3 regions of the uncultured Gilvimarinus sp. genome follow, and region 1 is predicted to be linked to each of the others. Evidence: riboswitches for the same ligand, from Rfam matches in the RefSeq annotation. Region 1 holds a riboswitch; each other region holds the start of a gene.

Evidence for each region. Region 1 has a riboswitch for thiamine pyrophosphate ahead of thiD (bifunctional hydroxymethylpyrimidine kinase/phosphomethylpyrimidine kinase). Riboswitches for the same ligand answer to the same signal wherever they lie in the genome.
Region 2: it holds a riboswitch for thiamine pyrophosphate, as region 1 does, so the genes downstream of both, AACY82_RS13650 (TonB-dependent receptor) here and thiD (bifunctional hydroxymethylpyrimidine kinase/phosphomethylpyrimidine kinase) in region 1, are expected to answer to the same signal.
Region 3: it holds a riboswitch for thiamine pyrophosphate, as region 1 does, so the genes downstream of both, thiO (glycine oxidase ThiO) here and thiD (bifunctional hydroxymethylpyrimidine kinase/phosphomethylpyrimidine kinase) in region 1, are expected to answer to the same signal.

Annotation. Positions count from the first base shown of each region.
Region 1 is NZ_CAXAUC010000017.1:35,469-37,729, forward strand. It holds gene AACY82_RS16740 (TolC family outer membrane protein) at 1-557, opposite strand, end outside; TPP riboswitch at 863-964, shown strand; gene thiD (bifunctional hydroxymethylpyrimidine kinase/phosphomethylpyrimidine kinase) at 1,102-1,944, shown strand; gene thiC (phosphomethylpyrimidine synthase ThiC) at 1,937-2,261, shown strand, end outside.
Region 2 is NZ_CAXAUC010000009.1:91,441-93,701, reverse strand. It holds gene AACY82_RS13655 (helix-turn-helix transcriptional regulator) at 1-1,109, opposite strand, end outside; TPP riboswitch at 1,248-1,363, shown strand; gene AACY82_RS13650 (TonB-dependent receptor) at 1,475-2,261, shown strand, end outside.
Region 3 is NZ_CAXAUC010000001.1:826,800-829,060, reverse strand. It holds gene AACY82_RS03595 (thiazole synthase) at 1-105, opposite strand, end outside; gene thiS (sulfur carrier protein ThiS) at 108-332, opposite strand; gene thiO (glycine oxidase ThiO) at 329-1,477, opposite strand; TPP riboswitch at 1,514-1,633, opposite strand; gene xseA (exodeoxyribonuclease VII large subunit) at 1,689-2,261, opposite strand, start outside.

The sequences.
Region 1 (2,261 bases):
TCAGTAATCGGTGTTAAGCCCACTTCAAAGCGCTGCTTGGTTTGCTCTAACTGTTGCTCAAGGGCTTTTTCTTCAGCGATGTTTGCTTGCAAATTATCAACGGCGCGTAACACGTTGAAGTAAGCCTCGGCGACACGGACAATCAAGCTTTGCTCATCAGAAGAGTACTGGGCAACGGCTTGCTCGCTCAGGGCGGAGCCTTGTTTGTAGGTGTACCAAGCGTTCATGTCGATCAGCGCTTGGCTCAGGTTTAGGCCCCAGCTGGTTTGCTCGCCGTCTACATCCAGCTCGTTGCCGGGAAGTTGCTGACCGTCGCGGGCGTTGTACACGGTTTCGTTGTCCGAGATCGTGTAGCTGCCGCTGGCGCTGATTTGCGGCAACAGCGCGGCGCGATTGATGGTGCGGTTTTCGAGCCCAGCCTGATAGGCGGCGTAATCGGCCTTAAGTTGAGGGTCGTTTTCCACGGCCATTTCGTAAATTTCGAGAATGGAGTTTGCCTGGGCGCTGCCACTGCAAGCGATCAGGGCGGCTAAGAGATAGCGTTTCGTCTTCTTCATTTGGTCTTCCAGTTCGTCATGCGTCCGTAAAAAGAGCGAGTGGTCTGCCACATTTTCCGCAACCTGAAAACGGCTGTCTGCAAAGAGCAGCGCCAATGTTGTTAGCAGGTCTTAGTGTGACGCGCCAACGGCTGCGTTGGATGCAGTGTCGGGCAAAGCCGATGTTGTACGCGTTATTTCAGGCCTGAGTTTAGCGGTTTGTCTGCTTAAGGTACAGATGAATAGTCGTTCATTTTGTCTTGGGTGGGTAAAAAACCGTAAAAACCACCGCTTTACAGGCCCGTGCGACTTCTCTAGACTGCGAATCTTTCTTGTCGGGGTGCAATTTTGCGTAAGCGAAATCGCTGAGAGAGTCCCGTCGACCTGATCCGGTTAGTACCGGCGTAGGGAACGAGAGCACGTCTACGATGAAAGTCACATCTATTGTATCTCTGGCACCGCTCGGTGCTGATGTCGCGCAAACGTTGGGCAATCATTGCCTGGCGGTGTGTTTGCGTGTCGACTTTAACGGCTCTACTCCTGCGATTACCCCGTGGAGCCTACAATGCCCGACACCCCCCTTAAAGCCCGAGTAACGCCCACCGCGCTCACTATTGCCGGCAGCGACAGTGGCGGTGGCGCTGGGATTCAGGCCGACTTAAAAACCTTTGCTGCCCACGGTGTTTACGGCGCATCTGCGGTGAGTGCCCTTACGGCGCAAAACACGCTCGGGGTGCAGGGTGTTATGCCGGTGTCGGCGGAGTTTTTAGCCGCGCAGGTGCAATCAGTGTTGAGCGATTTGCCGGTCGCCGCGATCAAAACGGGCATGCTGGCCGATGCGGCTGCTATTAGAGCTGTGGTGGTCGCACTGCGCGATGTGTCCGCGCCACTGGTGGTGGACCCGGTAATGGTGGCCACCAGTGGTGACCGGCTGTTGCCCGCCTCGGCCGTCAGTGCGCTGCGCGATACCTTACTGCCACTGGCTCACTTGCTGACTCCTAATCTTCCCGAGGCTGCGGTGTTACTGGGCGCCGATGTCGCGACCGATGTTGACCAGATGTTGCTGCAGGCTAAATCGCTACTGGCATTCGGCCCCCGCGCGGTGCTGCTTAAAGGTGGCCACCTGCCATCCGCTGATGCGGTGGACGTTTACTGCGATTCTCGCGGTTGCCAGCTGTTGCGCGCGCCCCGAGTTGCTACTCACAACACCCACGGCACCGGTTGCACCTTGGCCGCCGCCGCTTGCGCGCGCCTGGCTTTGGGCGATAGCCTCGAGCTTGCCGCCCGCCACGCCAAATCCTATTTATACCAAGCCCTGTGTCACGCCGATAATGTTGCCGTAGGCGCTGGCGCCGGTCCTGTTCATCACTTTTTCTTTCACACTGCCTACGAGGTTAGCCATGAGTAACCGCAATGATAATAATGCTATCGCACTGAGCGAGCGCGCCGAGGTTGATAACGCATCCATACAGCCGTTTCCGCGCTCGGAGAAAATTTATGTACAGGGCTCGCGCGCCGATATTCGGGTGCCAATGCGGGAGATTAGCTTAGACGATACCGGCACCGACTTTGGCGGTGAGAAGAACCCACCGGTGCGGGTGTACGATACCTCCGGCCCCTATACTGACCCGGCGGCGCGGGTGGATGTGCGCTCTGGTATCAGTGACATCCGCCACGAGTGGATTCTTGAGCGGGACGATACCGAGCTACTGGCCGGGACTTGCT
Region 2 (2,261 bases), on a different contig from region 1:
TACTCCTCTTTAAAAAGCTTATTAAAGTAAGAGATGTTTTTATAACCCACCGAGTAAGCAATTTCTCCCACGCTCACATCCTTCGATTCGGACAACAAACGCGCCGCCTCGGTCAGGCGTAACTTATTTAAGTAGCCGGTAAAGGTAAAACCCAGCTCGGCCTTGAGGATGTCGTTAATTTTGGTACGGCTGACCCCGATGGCGTTTACTAAAGCCTCTAGGTTTAACTCGGGGTTGGCGTACTCGGTGGTTAAGTAGCGCAAGATGGCATCGCTGTCTTTATCGCGCTTAGGCTCTACCGACAACTGCTGATAAGCCACCAACGGCCGATCTTGCTGAATCTTTCGTTTCAGTGATTCGGTCAGCGCCCGAGTGTGCTGGCGAAACAACCAAACGCCGGCGATCGTCCACAAAACAAACAAAAAACCCGCCACACAATACACATAGCCCCACTCTTTACCGGCCAGCTCCAGCTGATTAAACCGCACATGCAACAACTGGTTTTGCGGGCTTTGGGTGGTCGAGGCAAACAATATTTTAGGCACCTGTTGCAGCGAATACTCTGACATCGACAGTTTAAAGTCGAAGTTGGTTAGCCACCACTGCGGCGTTTCTAGCCGGGTTAAATCAATACGTTGCTGCTGCCATTGCTCGCCACAGGAAAAAAAGCTTAAGGGCGAGCGATAGGTTAAAAAGTCATCGAGCTTGGTGACCCGTTCATCAACGGTAAACACCATAAGGGCCAGTTCATTGGCGGGGCTGCATTTAACCGTAAAGGTCAACTCGCTGTAGCGACTCAAGTCCACCAAGCGCGGCTCGCCCTTGGCGTCGGTAAACACCAACCCCACCGATGCCGCCGGGTATTGCGCTTTAGGCGCAATAAACAAGTCGTACTCCAGACCATACGTATCGTCTAGCACGATCGCCTCGGAGGCGCCGCCCTGAGATGTATCGTCCTCTGGGCTGGCCCGCCAGGGCAGCTCACTGTCACCACGGGGCAATAAAGACTGCGATATAAAGGTGTGCTTTAGCGCCCCAAAGAGTAGCAACACCGACACGGCTAATAACCCGACAAGAACGGTAATGGCTTTTTTATAAAAATTCAGCATGGGAGTCGCGAGCCAGCATAAAGACAAACGCAATGCTAACCACTATCGGTGGGGGATGATAGTCACCATAAAAATAAGCACTATCACTGGTTAGATGGAACAAAACGGCATAAAATACCGCCTTTCTAGAAAAACGAAACGACATCCTCGGGGTGGCCAGACTGCTTTGGCAGTCGGCCTGAGACGCACACAATGCGGACCCGTTGAACCTGATCCGGTTAATGCCGGCGTAGGGATTGGACTATTCGCACAGCAATAATACGCCCACAGCCAGAGCCTTTGGCTGCCAAGCACTAACAACGTGCCCCAATTACGACGCTATTGTAAGCAGACCGGGTCTCCTACACATTACCGGAGACTCAACCATGAACAAAACCCTAGCCTTAAGTGCCCTCACGCTCGCTATTGCGGCGCAAACCCACGCTGCCGACGATAGCATCGAAGAGATTCTAGTCAGTGCCGACTTTCGCGCCGCACCACTGCAAGATTTATCCACCAGCGCCAGCGTGATAGGTGCTGACACCATTAAAGCTCGTGGCGCCGAGCATTTAGCCGGCATCTTAAACACCGCTCCCAATGTGAACTTCTCGACCGGCGCCTCGCGCGGGCGGTTTTTTCAGATTCGCGGCATTGGCGAGCGCAGCCAATTTATCGAGCCGGTAAACCCCTCGGTCGGCTTGTTAGTCGACGGTATCGACCTCACCGGTATTGGCGCCGCCGCCACGACGCTGGATATCCAGCAAGTCGAGATCTTGCGCGGCCCGCAAGGCACCCTCTACGGCGCCAACGCGCTGGCCGGTTTAATCAATATGGTATCGGGCAGCCCCACCCAAGAGTTTGGCGGCGAGCTGTCGGCCACGGTGGGCGACTATAATACCTACACCACCAGCGCGGTACTTAGCGGCCCTGTCAGTCGCAATGTTGGGTTTCGGGTAGCACTCGAGCAGCACACCAGCGACGGCTACCAAGAAAACGCTTTTTTAAATATCGACGACAACGCCAACATCGACGAGCAAACCGCGCGCGGTAAACTCAACTGGCAAATCGGCGACGCTTTGGCGCTGGATTTTACCGCTATGTACGTCAATGTGGATAACGGCTACGACGGCTTCTCGCTGGATAATACCCGCACCACGCTATCCGACAACCCCG
Region 3 (2,261 bases), on a different contig from region 1:
CATTAATTGCGGTGAGTCGTATAGGGCCGTGCCGAGTAAAAAGCGGCTGTTAAAATGCTCGCCGTAAAGCGTTAGCGGGTCTGTGGTGGTTGCCGGTTTATTCATTTTTAGCCGCCTCCAACGGGTTGCACGATGTCGACCAGATCGCCACTCGCAAGTAAGGTGTTGTGGTACTGCGAGCGAGGCACAAACTCGCCGTTGACGGCGGCGGCAAACTTTTCGCCTACGGCACTTTGATTTTGCCACTCGGCGATAGCGTCTTTAAGGGTGGTTGCCGGGGCGATTTCCAAGCAGTTTCCGTTTAAAAAAACTTCAATGGTTTTCTGGCTCATAAACTCACCTTTTGTGCCAACGGCGTGGCGTGAGAGTGCTGAATCAATGACGAAAATTCGTCGCTGGAGGTCGGTAGGTTAAAAGTCGTTAATAGCAGCTCGACCATGACCGGTGCCAATAAATAACCGTGGCGGTATAGTCCGTTTGCGCAAATCAAACCGTCGTCGCGGGTGATTTTAGGAAGGTTGTCGATATAGGCTGGTCGCAAATTGCTGTCGGATTCAACAATGCGCGACTCAGCAAAAGCTGGAGCCAACGTGTACAGCGCGCTGGATAGTTCTAGTGACGATTGCAAGCTGATAGGTGAGGTGTCTTCACTTTCTATTTGCGTGGCGCCAATAATGTAGCGTTGGTTGGGTTTAGGCACAATATACAGTTGATAGCGCGGGTGCATCAATCGCACTGGCCGCTGTAGGTTTACTTCGCTGGTGTAGACGTGCAGTGTCTCGCCGCGTACGCCGCGCAGCGATGGCTGTTGCGTTTTGGCACCAAAACCACGGCAGTCAATGACCCAGTCGTACGCCGTTTTTTGCTGGCGGTTTAGCTGGGTGATTGTGTGGGGCGCAACAGCCACAGGCGTGTTATCGGTTAGCGTTACCTTATCGCTGTGGCGTAGATATTCCAATAAGGTTTGCAACAGTTGACGGTTGTCGAGGTGGGCCTCATTTTCTAACAACAATGCGCGTTTAAATTGTGGGTTTAAATCAGGCTCAACAGTTTGTATTTGGCTGGCATTAAGCGATTGCATAGCAATGTTGTTGCGCCCAATCAGTCGGGTTAAATCAGCTTCAAACTGAACCAGCTCGCAATCGTCTTGTGGATGGGCGACCACCAAACTGCCGTTGCAGTGAAAATGCGTGAGCGCCTGCGGACCAAGCTCGCTTAACCACTGCGGCCAGAGCGTTAGGCTGTGCAGCCCCATACGATAAATTTGATAGTCTGAGACCACCGCTTCACTTAGCGGTGATAGCATTCCGGCGGCACTCGTTGCCGCGGCAGTTGGGGCGTCGAGCGAGCCCGCTTCATATACATCGACATGTATGCCTGCGCGCGATAGTCGCCACGCGGTTAAGCGGCCTAGTAAGCCTGCGCCGGCAATCGCCACGCGAGAGGGCGCAGAGCGAGTGGTTAAAGAGTCAATCACGGTGCCTCGAATAATCGTTGAGGCTGAGGAGGGCGCACGAATGCGTTACTTGTTTCCTCCGCAGGTATCAGCCTGTTCAGGTTCCACGGGTTCGGACGTACCGATCTCAGCCTCCGTCCCTGTCTTAAACAGGTCGAGGCGCCCCGACAAGAGCGTTCAATATAATGGGTTTGCGCGGGCCGTGCAATCTTGATGAGGTTTGCCCGAGTGATTAACCCTCAATAATCTGGCAGTGCAGTTCGCCGCGTGCGAGCTTGGCTGTTACTTTATCGCCTTGTTGTACTGCATCGCTGTCACGCACTATTTTGCCGTGGGAGTCGGTGACTAACGCATAACCGCGCTCTAACGTGCTGAGCGGGCTGACGCTGTGCAGTAGACGCGCATTCTCGCCGAGGCGCTGAGAGGCGCGCTGGTGACTGGCTTGCCACTGCTGCATAAGGGCGCTGCGGGTTCGCTGGAATTGCGCTTTTAGGTGTTGCAGTGCGTAGCGTGGGTCTGGTTGGCGAGCCTCTAAGTTGGCGAGCGTTTGTTTTTTGCGCTCTAGCGTGTGGTTGATGGCGCTGTTTAAACGCAATTCGAGTTGGTCGAGCCTTTGGGACTGCTGCCGTAAGTGGTCACCGGGGTGGCGTAGTCGCTTTTGTAAATGATTGAGTTGCTCGCTCAAGCGCTGTAAGCGACGTTGAATCGTTTGCCCTAGGTGACGCTCGCGCACTTGCAGGCGCACCAGTTGCTCACTGACATCGGGCACGACCAATTCGGCAGCCGCCGATGGGGTGGGGGCGCG